One region of the Vibrio sp. WZ-1 genome, then DNA from elsewhere that is predicted to be linked to it. Evidence: riboswitches for the same ligand, from Rfam matches in the RefSeq annotation. Region 1 holds a riboswitch; the other holds the start of a gene.

Region 1 (8,026 bases):
TAGGCGTGATGAGTCAGGATATTAAAATTGGTAGCTATGGTTACCGCTACCTATGTAATACATCTAGCCGCATGGACTTAAACTACCTACAAGGGGTAGAAGGTGCAATTGGCCGTTGTTTTGCTCTTATTACTGAAGACGGTGAGCGTACTTTCGCAATTAGCGAAGGTCAGATGAACCAACTTCATCCAGATAATATTCCAGAGAAGATCTTCAAGAGTGCCTCAGCGCTTGTTCTTACTGCGTATCTAGTTCGTTGCAAAGAAGGTGATCCAATGCCTGAAGCAACCATGCGTGCTATTGAATACGCGAAGAAACATGATGTACCAGTGGTATTAACACTAGGTACTAAGTTCGTAATTCAAGATGACCCAACATTCTGGCAAGAGTTTATTCGCGATAACGTATCTGTTGTAGCAATGAATGAAGATGAAGCAGAAGCTCTAACTGGTGAATCTGATCCATTGGCAGCGTCTGATAAAACGTTGGATTGGGCAGATCTAGTATTATGTACAGCAGGTCCAGTTGGGTTATTTATGGCGGGTTATACAGAAGATGACGCTAAGCGAGAAACTTCTTTGCCATTACTTCCGGGTTCTATTGCTGAATTTAACCGTTACGAATTTAGTCGCCCAGCGAAAAAGGATGCGAGTGTAAACCCAATTAAAGTTTATTCTCATATTTCCCCTTATATGGGCGGTCCTGAGAAAATTAAAAACACCAATGGTGCTGGTGATGCTGCATTGTCTGCTGTGCTTCATGATATGGCGGCAAATAAGTACCACAAAGAGAATGTGCCAAACTCAAGCAAGCATGCTCATCAGTTTTTAACATATTCTTCGTTTTCTCAAGTGTGTAAATACGCTAACCGAGCAAGCTATGAAGTGCTAGTACAGCATTCTCCTCGTTTATCTCGCGGACTACCTGAGCGAGAAGACAGTCTTGAAGAGGCTTACTGGGAGCGTTAACCCAGGCATTTCACGGTGAATTTATAAAGGCGCATGTTTTTATGCGTCTTTTTTATTTGAGCCTATCGAAGAGATCTGATGTATACGAGATAAAAAAAAGGCTCCTGAATGGAGCCTTTTAAGTATGACTTAATGTCTAGATTAGATTAGGAAATCATCTAGTGATTTACCAGCGTCTAATTGCTCTTGAATTGCAGAAGGTGTACGACCTTGGCCTGTCCAAGTTTTCTCTTCGCCAGTTGTATCTACATATTTGTATTTAGCTGGGCGAGGAGCGCGCTTAGATTTAGTTTTTGTTTTTGTTTCGCCTGATAGCGCGCTAATTAGTGCATTAACGTCGATACCATCTTGGGCAATTTGTTCTGCAATTGCTGCTAGTTTTGCTTCTTGCTCTGCTTGTGCAGCGCGATCAGCTTCTTCTGCTTCTTTGCGTTCTTGAACTACGGTAGTTAGTTTATCTAGTGCTTCTTCAAGTTGCTCTAGAGTTAGCTCACGTGAAAATGCACGAAGGCTACGAATATTTAGAAGTGTTTTTGTCAGCTCAGACATAACTGTTCCTATTCTTTAAGTAGGGTGTTTGGTAATAATAATGCTAGTGATTAATTAAAACAAACAAAATAATAGAAATATTAAACTCTAATATTTAACGTCATCTTACCGACGTTGGCAAACAATAAATAGTTTTTTTCAATCAAAGTTCAATATTGGAGCGTACTGTTTAATATAAGTTCAAACTTATTTGGTCAGGTAAGCATTATTGGCTGTAATACTAAGCAGAAATGGCTCTAATCTTAAAGTCGTGTATCTATTCCTTGGGTGAAGGTGCGCTATATGACCGATAGAATTTAAATATGGGATATGAGAGTTACTCTTATTTGGGATCTTGCTTACTGATAAATATTATGAACTTAAATGCAGAGCGTAGAGGCTAGTCTGTATAGGCTAACTTTAATTTATTTAATTAATGTGATTGCAGTTGCGTAATCCATGTTTCAGTTACATTTCATTTATAAATCATTGTGACGATTATTTATCGATTTAATTTAGTTTGATGTGTTGCATTGGTGGTCTTCATGAGTACAATGGCAATTACCTGATGCAATATTGCAGACAATATGTTGTTAATTTGTACAATTAATGGTTAATTGTTTGTTGTTGCCGTAGAGGCGCAGTCTCGAAGAGTAGCTATTATTGGGGTGATACCAATGAATAATAGTGGAAGGCGAAGATTGCCGAAGTAAGTGGCCTATCGAAACCACTTGCTGGGGTTGTATCCGAAAGGAACAACACTGCCATAGTATATAAACATTAAACTATGGAGCGCTACTGTAGGGTTGGGTGGAGTGTTCGCTTCCCTGTCGCTAAGTTCAACATGAGCACGTACCGTATGCTACGTGACTTGTCTGCAGTAGATCTCTAGCCAAACTTTGGTTTTTGAAGATCATGAATTTAATAGATTTTGCACATTCTCCTGTTTCGTTATTACCGCCTATTGTTGCTTTGACACTGGCGATTCTAACTCGACGCGTATTAGTTTCTCTTGGTGTAGGTATCGTACTTGGTGCGATTCTACTTAATGATTGGTCTATCGGTAACACGGTAGGTTATGTTAGCTCTCAAGTTTCTTCTGTCTTTATTGAAGACGGTGGTATTAATACTTGGAACATGAGCATTGTTGGCTTCCTAATCCTTTTAGGTATGACAACAGCACTGTTAACACTTTCTGGTGGTACGCGCGCTTTTGCGGAATGGGCGCAAACTCGAGTAAAAAGTAAACGCGGCTCTAAACTTCTTGCAGCCTTCCTTGGCGTATTCATTTTTGTCGACGATTACTTTAATAGTCTTGCCGTTGGTGCGATCTCTCGCCCAGTGACCGACCGTTTCTACGTCTCTCGCGCCAAGCTTGCGTACATCCTTGACTCAACCGCTGCACCAATGTGTGTGATCATGCCAGCTTCTAGCTGGGGTGCGTACATTATTACGATTATCGGTGGTATCTTGGTGTCACACGGTATCACGGAGTACTCAGCGCTTGGTGCTTATGTACGCCTTATCCCAATGAACTTCTACGCTGTCTTTGCGCTACTAATGGTATTTGCAGTTGCGTGGTTTGGTCTTGATATTGGCAAGATGCGTGACCATGAAATCGCAGCATCTCAAGGCCGTGGTTTTGACAAAGATAAAGAAAACGATACTCAAGAAGCTCACGAGCTTAACGAAGAGCTAGATATTCGTGAAAGCGAGAAGGGCAAAGTTTCTGATCTAGTGCTTCCAATCGTAACGCTTATCGTTGCTACTATCGCATCTATGCTTTACACCGGTGGTCAAGCACTAGCTGCGGACGGTAAAGAGTTTGCTCTTCTAGGTGCGTTTGAGAACACCGATGTTGGTATGTCTTTAATCTACGGTAGCTTGCTTGGCCTGGCTGTAGCACTGTTTACTGTGTTTAAACAAGGCATTCCAATGGTAGAGATTGGTCGCACACTTTGGATTGGTGCTAAATCGATGTTTGGTGCGATCCTAATTCTTGTATTCGCATGGACTATCGGCTCTGTTATCGGTGACATGAAGACGGGTTCTTACCTATCGACAATGGCGCAAGGTAACATTAACCCTCATTGGCTGCCGGTTATCCTATTCTTGCTTTCTGGTCTAATGGCATTCTCAACAGGTACTTCATGGGGTACGTTCGGGATCATGCTTCCAATTGCGGGTGATATGGCTGGCGCAACAGACGTAGCACTAATGCTGCCAATGTTAAGTGCTGTTCTGGCTGGTGCTGTATTCGGTGACCACTGTTCACCTATCTCAGATACCACAATTCTGTCATCGACTGGCGCACGTTGTAACCACATTGATCACGTATCAACGCAGTTGCCTTATGCGCTTTCGGTAGCACTTGTTTCATGTGTGGGCTTTATTGTTCTGGGTATGACAGCGTCTATTGCGTTCTCGTTTATTGCAGCATCAATTACGTTTGTGATTGTATGTGCAGTACTATCTTGGATCTCTAAGTCTAAAATGGCGTCATGCCAAAACGCTTAGCGCATTGAATGTAGCTTATTAAAAGAGGAAGCTCCGCCGAGGTCAGGCGGAGCTTTTTTTTAACGCGATATATAGGTGAGGGGGGCTATCGCGTTTTTGGGGTAACAGTTAGAGAAAAGTAGTGCTGTAAAATACACCTCAACTTACTTAAACAATATTGGTTATTAAGCAAGGGCTATGCCGGATTTAAGTCTATGATTTTATTATAGCTAGAATGGCAGTTATCTTGGCTTTTTGCTAAGTAACTGAAAGTGTGGATTACGTGTGTTACACAGTGTTACGTTACACTTTATACGTGTAAGTTATATTTCTTGATGAGACGATATAAGGTGGTTCTGGAAATACCAAGTTGCCTTGCAGCAGCGCTCATATTATGTTTGTTATCTTCAATAGCTTGAAGCAGGAACTCTAAGTCAATTTGTTCGCTATTCGGCAGGATTTCTCTATCTTTGCTATTTAATCCCAGATCAGCTTCTAAGATTGTGCCATCTTCACTCATTACAATAGCTCGCTGAATGACATTTCTCAGTTCGCGTACATTACCTGGCCATGAATGCGCCATTAATTTATCTTCAGCTTTTTTTGATATCTCGAATTCTTCTCCATTTTGCAGCTGATTTAAAAAATGCTGTGCTAATAACAAAATGTCATGACCACGACGTCTGACAGGAGGGACGGAGAGCGGAAGGATGTTTAGACGATAAAAGAGATCCTCTCGAAAGTTCCCCCTTACCACTTCACTTTTTAAATCCACGTGGCTAGCAGCGATAATACGACAATCAACGTTTAAGCATTTGTCCCCACCTAACTTTTGAATTTGCTTACTTTCCAAAAAGTGCAATAAATGTATTTGCGAATCAGGTGGCATATCGCCTATTTCGTCTAGAAAAAGCGTTCCCTTATTTGCTCTTTCGACAAATCCAGTGCGATCATGGATTGCGCCAGTGAAGGCGCCTTTCGTGTGTCCGAACAGCTCCGAAGCTACAAGACCTGAAGGTATAGCCCCGCAGTTGACCGAGACAAAAGGGTGTTTATGTCGTGACGAAAGTTCGTGAATTATGTGCGCACAGAGTCCTTTACCGACGCCTGTCTCGCCGTGAATCAGCACCTCAGCATCGCTTTTGGCGTATTTAGCGATGTTGGTGCGTAACTCGTTAATGCATGAGCTTTCTCCGATCAAAAGCTGAAGTTGTGGATGCTGGTCAGCAGTGGTCTGCTTAACTCCCACTTTGCGAATTTTCATTAATATTATTTCTTCCGATGCCCCATAAGAAGGATAGTCAGGATTAACTGTCTCAGGGATGATTCTTGTTCTCAAATGTGAGATTGATGTGTGGTTCTTCGGTTCAAATTTAGAATGCTGGCTTTTGGGGCGCAGGCCTACATGATTCCATAAGTTCGTAGTGTTATGACGTAATTTGATATCACTCTAAAAGTTATGTTGAAATTAATTGCTTTAAAAACAGTGCTTTAAAATGTATTTTACCAAAAGTGTAATTTATGTATTGAAAAATATAGGAAGCTTAGTTAGTGTGGTTGTTAACGAAGCAATTCAATCGAGTTTAAATAAGTATGCGTAATTTTGTAATGAACATTCATCACCATCATCACCCAGCCTAGTCTTTCGGGAGATGCACGCATACCCGGGAGATAGGAAACTCCCGGAGGTGAAAATCAAAGTGAAAACAGATTTCAAACCCTCGGGAGACCAGATTCTTCCGAGGGTTTTTTAGTTTTACTGATTTATAAATTATTCAAATTATCGAATCTTGCACAGGGACAAAGCAATGCAAACACAACGCTTAAGAATCGCAATTCAGAAAAAAGGCCGCCTAAGTAAAGAGAGCCAAGCTCTACTGAAGAAGTGTGGCGTGAAATTCAACGTAATGGGTGAGCGTCTAGTGGTTCACTCAGAGAACATGCCAATTGATTTGCTTTTGGTTCGTGACGACGACATCCCTGGTCTGATTATGGATGGCGTAGTTGACCTAGGCTTTATCGGTGAAAATGAATTAGAAGAAGTTCGTTTAGATCGTAAAGCGTTGGGTGAACCATATGAATTTGTTCAACTTCGACGTCTTGATTTCGGTGGTTGCCGTTTGTCTATCGCGATTGACAAAGACGAAGAGTACAACGGTCCTCAAGACTTAGCTGGCAAACGTATCGCCACTACTTATCCTCAACTTTTAAAAGCTTACATGGATGAAGTAGGTGTTCCATTTTCAACTTGTATGCTGACAGGCTCTGTAGAAGTCGCACCTCGTGCGGGTCTGGCTGATGCTATCGCTGACTTGGTTTCTACGGGGGCAACATTAGAGGCGAATGGGTTGAAGGAAGCTGAAGTTATTTTCAAATCCAAAGCGACTCTAATTCAACGCAAAGGCGAGTTTGATGCAGACAAAGTCGCGCTAATCGAAAAGCTGCTGACGCGTATGCAAGGCGTGCAGCAAGCGAAAGAGTCTAAATACATCATGCTACATGCACCAGCTGAGAAGCTAGACCAAATTAAATCTCTGCTTCCTGGTGCGGAAGACCCGACTGTATTACCTCTGTCTGCTGACAAGCAAAAAGTTGCGGTTCATTTGGTAAGTACTGAAAACCTGTTCTGGGAAACCATGGAACAACTAAAAGAACTGGGTGCAAGCTCAATTCTAGTACTACCAATTGAAAAAATGATGGAGTAATCGCAATGAGAACAGTTGTATGGCAATCGCTGAGTGAAACTCAACAAGACTCGATTCTAGAACGTCCTGCAATCGCAGAAGGTGCTAACATCACTGCTGCGGTTTCTGAAGTAATCGCAAAAGTCCGCAAAGAGGGTGATGCTGCGTTATTGGAGCTGACTGAGAAGTTTGACCGTGTGAAGCCGGAGTCCATTCGTGTATCGGCTCAAGAAATCGATGAAGCGTCATCGCGCCTTTCAGAAAATATGAAGAGCGCATTAGAGCAAGCGTATGAAAACATCACTAAGTTTCACAAAGCGCAGAAGCCACAACCAATCAAAGTTGAAACTCAACCGGGTGTAGTGTGTGAGCAGGTAACACGCCCAATTCAAAAAGTGGGTTTGTACATTCCCGGCGGTAGTGCGCCATTGCCATCGACTGTTTTGATGCTTGGTGTCCCTGCAAAAATTGCAGGCTGTCGTAAAGTGGTGCTTTGTTCTCCACCACCAATAGCTGACGAGATCCTTTATGTAGCAAAACTGTGTGGCATTGATGAAGTGTACAACGTCGGTGGTGGTCAAGCCGTTGCTGCAATGGCTTATGGAACAGAAACCGTATCTAAAGTTGATAAGATCTTTGGCCCTGGTAATGCTTACGTAACAGAAGCGAAGCGTCAGGTAAGCAACGATTTTCGTGGCGCAGCGATTGATATGCCAGCAGGCCCATCGGAAGTGCTAGTGATTGCCGATGAAACGGCAGACCCAGATTTCATTGCAGCAGATCTTCTAAGCCAAGCAGAGCACGGACCAGACTCTCAAGTGGTTTTGGTGACCCCTTCTCCGGTGATTGCGGATCAAGTGACGGATGCGGTTCAACGTCAGCTTAAAGAGTTATCTCGTGCGGACATCGCTGAACAAGCATTGGCGTCAAGCTTGATCATCATTGCTGAGTCTCTCACTCAATCTATTTCGATTTCAAATTACTACGGTCCTGAGCACTTGATTGTTCAGACTAAGAACCCACGCGAGCTTCTACCTCTATTAGATAACGCAGGTTCTATCTTCCTCGGTGATTGGTCGCCTGAATCAGCCGGTGATTACGCATCGGGTACGAACCACGTTCTTCCTACTTATGGTTACACTCGTACTTATTCAAGCTTAGGTTTAGCGGACTTTTCTAAGCGTATGACGGTTCAAGAGCTGTCTGCTGATGGTCTAAAGAACCTTGCACCTACAGTGGTAACCATGGCTGAAGCGGAGGGCTTGGATGCACACAAACGTGCAGTGACAATTCGTACTGAGAAATTAACCCGTGTAGAAAAACTGGCCGCTAAGTAAGAGGACAATGAGA
Region 2 (8,026 bases), on a different contig from region 1:
TCCCAAGAAAACCGTTGAGTTACTTGGAGCGACCGGCAACAACCTAAAGAATGTTGACCTATCGATTCCTGTGGGCTTGTTTAGCTGTATTACGGGCGTATCAGGCTCAGGTAAATCAACCCTGATCAACGATACCTTTTTTAAGATTGCTCATACTCAGTTGAACGGTGCAACGACAGCGCATCCTTCACCATACAAATCAATCAAGGGTCTGGAGCACTTCGATAAAGTTATCGATATTAACCAAAGCCCTATCGGTCGTACGCCACGTTCAAACCCAGCGACTTATACGGGTATCTTTACTCCAATTCGTGAACTGTTCGCAGGCACACAAGAGTCTCGTTCTCGTGGATACAAACCAGGTCGCTTTAGCTTTAACGTACGTGGTGGTCGCTGTGAGGCATGTCAGGGTGATGGCGTAATCAAAGTTGAAATGCACTTCCTACCAGACGTCTACGTGCCTTGTGATGTATGTAAAGGTAAGCGCTACAACCGCGAAACACTTGAAGTACGTTACAAAGGCAAAACTATTGATGAAGTGCTGGAGATGACGGTAGAAGACGCCCGTACCTTCTTCGACCCAGTGCCTGCCATTGCTCGTAAACTGCAAACGTTAATGGACGTTGGTTTGTCTTACATTCGTTTAGGACAAGCCGCAACCACTCTCTCTGGTGGTGAAGCTCAGCGCGTAAAACTGGCAAGAGAACTGTCTAAGCGTGATACCGGAAAAACCTTGTACATTTTGGATGAGCCGACAACAGGTCTGCATTTCCACGATATCCAACAACTATTGACTGTATTACATCGTCTGCGCAACCACGGAAATACCGTTGTCGTCATTGAACATAACCTCGATGTGATAAAAACAGCAGACTGGATTATCGACTTAGGACCGGAAGGTGGCCAAGGAGGTGGAGATATCATCGCGCAAGGAACACCGGAAGATGTGTCTCAGATCGAAGGTTCGCACACAGCTCGCTTCCTCAAACCTATATTGAAGTAAAAAAAACAGGTAAAGTACAAAGACCAGCCATTGCTGGTCTTTTTCATTCAAAACAACACAATAACTATGGCTACTATACACGTCAGTGGAACCAAGCTTTCTCCAGGTAAAGTACAAGTTCCTCTTAATCGCAAGTTTCTCATCGCGCTAGCAGGACTTTTTCTGCTGGCGATGCACTTCTTTATGCCAAATCCAGGAGGCTCTGGTCTTGCGCTGTCTTTCAACGCAACCACTTGGATTGCGTTCAGCTTTGCACTTGGCATTGGTTGCTACCAACTTGCAACCAACCGTGTATTGCGGTATTCCAAATTAACGATTGGTCTATTGATTAGCTGTATCATCATGACGCTGCCAATCCTCTATCCGAGTGCAGATAGTGCGCTTGCAGCCAATAAACTGATTGGTCTTTGGTGCGGCATGCTGTTCTTTGTGCTACTGCAGCAGTTCCATTTTAGTAACAAGCACCGCCAACGTTTGTTGTGGCTTATTGTTCTCGCCGTTGTTATAGAGGCGATTTTCGGCTTAGTCCAATATCTTTACCTTAAGCCGGGAAATATATTCGGATACGACACGATAGCTAACCGACCTTATGGTATTTTCCAACAACCCAATGTCATGGCGAGCTTTCTTGCTACTGGCTTAGTTATCGCAAGTTACCTGATTGTTCGACAACCTTATAAATATTCACGAAAACTAAGCGATATTTACCTACTTTATGCTGTACCTGTACTGACTCTTCCGCTTATTGTTGCATTAGCATCACGAACGGGCTGGTTGGCTTCCATCATCGCCATCTTACTTGTCATACCATACATGTACCGCTTTGCTACTAAAGCGAGATTCACTCGCTGGGCAATAGCGATGGCTACGGGCTTAGTCTTGTCAATTGTAATCATGCAAATCGCCTTTCCTGACGGTAACGGATTAGCCAGCGAAAAGGTGAACATGGAATCACCACGTGCATATACCTTCCCACAAACATTGGATATGGTAATTGAGAAGCCATTTACTGGGTACGGTTACGGTAAGTTTGAATCGGAATACATGTTGTACACTGCACACCAACATGCACTGAATGACAACTACCCTGCAGGTTTACCGTCTATGGACCATCCGCACAATGAGCTATTGTATTGGGCAGTAGAAGGTGGACTGTTGCCAATTTTGGGTATCTTTTTGGCAATGACGTTAGTGCTATATCGCATCTACCAAGCCAAACGTGGTACTCGCTTAGCACTGCTGGCACTGTTTATTCCAATCGTGCTGCACTCGCAATTAGAATACCCCTTCTATCATTCATTGGTGCATTGGCTGATCTTTGTGATTCTGCTTTATTGGGTCGACCAACGAGTTTCTCGTTACCGCCAAGCTCCGTTTAGCAAAGTAACCAAAAGTTTATTGCGAGTTTGTAGCCTCGTCATTCCAGCCGTGTTTACTTTCTATATGGTTAGCGCATTGCACACCAACTACGTCTTAACCAAGTTTGAAACCACGCGTCCAACCAATCCGGATATCTTGAATCAGGTGACGAACCCAGTGGTCTGGAAAGATCGTTTCGATTGGGATGTGTACAGCACCTTCTTAAACATCGGCTTATACAAGCAAGATCCAACCTTAATTCAGCCTTACATTGATTGGTCATTGGAGATCATTAAAGACAAGCCACGACCAGCGTTTTACAACAATCTGATACTGGCATATCAAGGGTTGGATGACACAAGTAAATCTGAACAAATTCGTGCAGAAGCGCAGTTCTTGTTCCCTAAAATTGATTTCAGTAGCGTCAATTACCAGCCTCCTTCTCAGGCTATCTCAGCCTCACCAACACCAACGTCTGGTACTAAGCAATAAACACAAAAAAGCGAAGGAATAACCTTCGCTTTTCTTTATCTCATACCGAGGCGATTTATTCAGTTAGCGACTCTTCTAAAGCTCGCAAACACAAAGCCACGTTTTCAGGTCGAGCACCATAACCCATCAAACCAATTCGCCATGCTTTGCCAGCCAGAGCACCAAGACCGGCACCGATTTCTAAGTTGTAAGTTTCAAGTAAATGATTACGCACTTTTGCTTCATCAATTCCTTCAGGGACATAAATCGCGTTCAATTGCGGTAGTCGATACTCTTCTTCTACCACGAATTCAAAACCAAGTTTTTGTAGACCAGCTTTGAGCTTCTCATGCATTAACTGGTGACGCGCCCACGCATTTTCTAAACCTTCATTCTTAAGGATAAGTAGAGCTTCATGCAGGGCATACAAACTGTTCACCGGCGCTGTGTGGTGGTAGCTGCGCTTACCTTGTCCACTCCAATAACCTAACACTAGACTTTGATCCAAGAACCAGCTTTGAACCGGTGTCGTCCTAGATTGAATCTTCTCAATGGCTGCAGGAGAAAGTGTGACTGGAGATAAGCCAGGTACACACGACAAACATTTTTGGCTGCCAGAATACACAGCATCTAACTGCCACTCATCGACTTTAAGGGGCACACCACCAAGCGAGGTCACGGCATCGACGATCGATAACAAACCATATTGCTTCGCGAGTTTACCCAAGGCTTGAGCATCACTTACCGCGCCCGTCGATGTTTCAGCATGAACAAAAGCAAGAATCTTAGCATCAGGGTTCTGCTTTAACGCTTCTTCAACTTTATCGACCGATACAGGCGTGCCCCACTCATCATCGACGATAAGCGCTTCACCACCAGCACGAACCACATTTTCACGCATACGTTCACCGAAAACACCATTACGGCAGACAATGACTTTGTCGCCCTTTTCGATCAAATTGACGAAGCACGTTTCCATACCCGCACTACCTGGTGCAGATACTGCGATGGTGAACTCGTTTTCAGTTTGGAAAGCATATTTAAGCAACTGTTTTAGCTCATCCATCATTGCAATAAAAAGCGGGTCTAGATGACCAACTGTTGGACGGCTTAGCGCTTGTAAAACCTGAGGTGGAGTATCAGAGGGACCAGGCCCCATCAAAATACGGTGTGGGGGAATAAAGCTTTGGATCGGCATGTCAGCTCCTTGATTGCAGTCATTCATTCTGAGCGTTATAAAAGATCTATTCAAAAGGTTGGCTCAGGTATCGAACTTTTCACCCTAATAGATTTTTCCTCTATCGGCAATTAGCCCTAAGTATAGAGGTCAAACCACTGTCACAAATTCGTTAATAAAAACTTTCATAATGGTTGAGATATTGGTTGACAATGTGACAGCAAAACCGTTCAATGTTTAAGCTTTATGCAGAAGAGGAGCACTGCCCAGGCAGGTGATTTGTGGAGCCGCAATTCCAATACCAATCACTCAGGGGGAGTAGTGCCGAGGTAAGTCAAAGTTGCAGGATTTGACTTGTCGGTTGACTTGGGTTGAGTCCCATCAACTGTCATCAGCGCCGTTTGATGAAGAGCTTCTGAGGGTAAATTTTAAATTACATTCTAACTACCTCTCTATTTGCTCTGTTCCTTTCCTCACCAAACATTGGATGTGTTGGGCAACCAATTATTAATTGTTGTTATTTTTTTAGGAAGTCGTGGGAGAACGCAGTGAGCGCATTTAACGTAGCGAAATTCGGTGGAACCAGTGTTGCCAACTTTGAGGCAATGAGCCGTTGCTCCACCATCATAGAAAACAACCCAAATACTCGTCTTGTCGTCAGCAGCGCTTGCTCAGGTGTCACCAACCTTTTGGTTGAACTGGCAAACGGTGTCCAAGACCAAGAACATCGTGCGGAAGTACTGCAGAAATTAGCAGATATTCATGAATCCATTCTGTCCCAACTCGATAATGCAACCGAAGCCGCGACAGAAGTTTATGCCATTCTAGATACTGTCACTAGCTTAGCGGAAGCAGCCTCTATCCAAGCTAGCACCAAACTAACCGACCATTTGGTCGCTTGTGGCGAATTAATGTCGACTCACATCCTTACACAATTAATGCGTGAGCGTGGCGTAAACGCGACTCGTTTTGATATTCGCGACGTATTAAAAACCGATGGAAACTTTGGTCGAGCTGAACCAAGTATCGCGACAATTTCGCAACTCGCCCAAGAAAAGTTGGTTCCACTTTGCCAAGAATACGTGGTTATCACTCAAGGCTTTATTGGCTCAGATGAAGAAGGTAACACCACTACTCTTGGTCGTGGCGGCAGTGACTACAGTGCAGCATTGATTGCAGAAGGTGTGAAAGCAGCAGGTCTAGAGATTTGGACCGACGTTCCGGGCATTTACACCACAGACCCACGTATCGCCTCAAAAGCAGCACCGATTCCAGAGATCAGCTTTAGCGAAGCATCAGAGATGGCAAACTTCGGGGCAAAGATCCTGCACCCTTCAACACTAGTTCCGGCACTTCGTCACGATATCCCTGTTTTCGTTGGGTCGTCTAAAGAGCCGGAAAAAGGCGGCACATGGATCCGCCACCAAGTAGAAAGTTCACCTTTATTCCGAGCACTTGCCCTGCGCTGTAACCAAACTATGGTAACTCTACGCAGTGCTAACATGTTCCACGCGTACGGCTTCTTAGCTAAAGTATTTGAGATCCTAGCGAAGCACAAAATCTCTGTTGATCTAATCACCACATCTGAAATCAGTGTGTCACTCACTCTCGATCAAACAGACACGTCTGGCGGTGCTCCTCAATTGCCACAAGCGGCACGTGAAGAGCTTGAAGAACTGTGTAAAGTAGAAGTGGAACACGACCTATGCCTCGTCGCTCTGATTGGTAACAACATGAGTGAAAGCAAAGGCTATGCGAAGCAAGTATTTGGCACGCTAGAAGACTTCAACCTACGTATGATCTGTTACGGAGCAAGCCCTCATAACCTGTGTTTCCTTGTCCACGAGTCCGTATCTCGCCAAGCGATCCAAAAACTGCATACTGAATTATTTGAGCAATAAAAATGCTTTAATTCACCAATAAACAAGGGCTGCACATGGCAGCCCTTTTAGTTTCTAAATGGTCTAGTTAGCCGTTAATGTTTGGACCCAACCACTTCTCCGCTTCGATCCGATCCCAACCTTTACGATCAGCATAACTTTGCAGCTGATCCTCTTGGATCTGTGCGATCGCAAAGTAACGAGAATCTGGATGTGAGAAGTACCAACCCGATACGGACGCTCCTGGATACATCGCATAGCTCGATGTTAGTGACATGCCAATGTTTTCTTCAACATTCATTAGCTCCCAAAGCGGCCCTTTTTCAGTATGCTCTGGACATGCTGGGTAACCCGGAGCTGGTCGAATGCCTTGGTATTTCTCACGAATCAATTCTTCATTCGACAACTCTTCATCAGCAGCGTAACCCCAAATCTCTTTACGCACACGCTCATGTAAATACTCGGCGAATGCTTCCGCCAGACGATCCGCTACTGCTTGAATCATGATGGCATTGTAATCATCACCTTGCGCTTTGTACTCATCAGCAAGTTCACGTTCACCAATACCGCCAGTTACTGCAAAAGCACCAACCCAATCGTGCTTACCAGACTCTTTTGGTGCAACATAATCAGACAAGCAGTAGTTGAAGCCTTTTGGTTTCTCTGTTTGCTGACGCAAGTTATGCAGTACTTTTGCCACTTCTGTACGCGATTCGTCAGTGTAAACTTCAATATCATCACCGACACTCGCGGCAGGGAACAGACCACACATACCGCGTGCTTTGAGTAACCCTTCATGCTCAACACGATCTAGTAGTTCGTTAGCATCTTTGTACAGGCGTTGAGCCTCTTCACCCACTTCTTCATGGTCAAAGATTGTTGGATACTTGCCGACTAACGACCAAGTCATAAAGAAAGGCGTCCAGTCGATGTACTTACGCAAAGTAGACACTTCAAAGTCATCAAAAATATGGATACCCGGCTTCGCAGGAGCAGGAGGTGTGTACTTATCCCAATCAATCGCGACTTTGTTCGCTCGTGCTGCTTCTAAAGTGACAGGTTTAGTACGTGGCTTTTTACGATTGTGCTGATCACGAACGCGAACGTAATCTTCATCCAACTTTTCTACAAATGCAGGACGAAGTTCATCAGACAACAATGAAGTACATACACCAACCGCTCGCGAAGCATTGTTCACATACACTACAGGGTTCTTGTAGTTCTGCTCAATCTTAACTGCCGTATGCGCTTTTGATGTTGTCGCACCACCAATCAGAAGTGGAAGGTCGAAATCAAGTCGCTCCATTTCTTTCGCCACATGCACCATTTCATCGAGAGACGGGGTGATCAAACCAGACAGGCCAATGATGTCGACGTTTTCTTCTTTCGCTACCTTCAAGATCTTCTCACATGGCACCATTACGCCAAGATCGATGATCTCGTAGTTATTACATTGCAGTACTACACCAACAATGTTCTTACCGATATCGTGAACATCGCCTTTTACCGTAGCCAACAAAATCTTACCGTTGGAAGACCCCGCTTGCTTCTCTTTGTTGATGAACGGTTCAAGGTGAGCTACTGCCTGCTTCATAACACGCGCTGATTTCACTACCTGAGGAAGGAACATCTTACCTTCACCAAATAAGTCACCCACCACGTTCATGCCGTCCATCAATGGACCTTCAATGACTTCAAGTGGCTTAGAGGCATTAAGGCGAGCTTCTTCAGTATCTTCGACAATGAACTCAGTAATGCCTTTAACAAGCGCATGCTCTAGACGTTTTTCTACCGCCCAGGTACGCCACTCAAGTGCAGAAGCATCTTCTTTACCAACGCCTTTACCTGCGTATTCTGCTGCAATATCAAGTAGCCTCTCGGTCGAATCATCACGACGGTTAAGAACCACATCTTCTACCGCCTCACGCAGCTTATCAGGAACGTTATCGTAAATTTCCAACTGACCCGCATTAACGATGCCCATGTCCATACCATTTTTAAAACAGTGGTATAGAAACACCGCGTGAATCGCTTCACGAACGTAGTTATTACCGCGGAATGAGAAGGAAACGTTAGACACACCACCAGAGATCATCGCGTGAGGCAAGTCGCGCTTAATGTCGGCAACCGCTTCGA

The links. Region 1 has a riboswitch for lysine ahead of tet(35) (tetracycline efflux Na+/H+ antiporter family transporter Tet(35)). Riboswitches for the same ligand answer to the same signal wherever they lie in the genome.
Region 2: another riboswitch for lysine. It lies ahead of lysC (lysine-sensitive aspartokinase 3); the one in region 1 lies ahead of tet(35) (tetracycline efflux Na+/H+ antiporter family transporter Tet(35)).

Annotation. Positions count from the first base shown of each region.
Region 1 covers NZ_JBQEQR010000085.1:271,537-279,562, forward strand. The annotation lists gene ACTS60_RS21975 (inosine/guanosine kinase) at 1-968, shown strand, start outside; gene ACTS60_RS21980 (H-NS family histone-like protein) at 1,110-1,517, opposite strand; lysine riboswitch at 2,122-2,302, shown strand; gene tet(35) (tetracycline efflux Na+/H+ antiporter family transporter Tet(35)) at 2,412-4,013, shown strand; gene ACTS60_RS21990 (sigma-54 interaction domain-containing protein) at 4,303-5,256, opposite strand; His leader region at 5,609-5,747, shown strand; gene hisG (ATP phosphoribosyltransferase) at 5,801-6,697, shown strand; gene hisD (histidinol dehydrogenase) at 6,703-8,013, shown strand; gene hisC (histidinol-phosphate transaminase) at 8,026-8,026, shown strand, end outside.
Region 2 covers NZ_JBQEQR010000052.1:4,234-12,259, reverse strand. The annotation lists gene uvrA (excinuclease ABC subunit UvrA) at 1-1,003, shown strand, start outside; gene ACTS60_RS03650 (PglL family O-oligosaccharyltransferase) at 1,070-2,854, shown strand; gene ACTS60_RS03645 (pyridoxal-phosphate-dependent aminotransferase family protein) at 2,910-4,031, opposite strand; lysine riboswitch at 4,255-4,433, shown strand; gene lysC (lysine-sensitive aspartokinase 3) at 4,559-5,911, shown strand; gene metH (methionine synthase) at 5,979-8,026, opposite strand, start outside.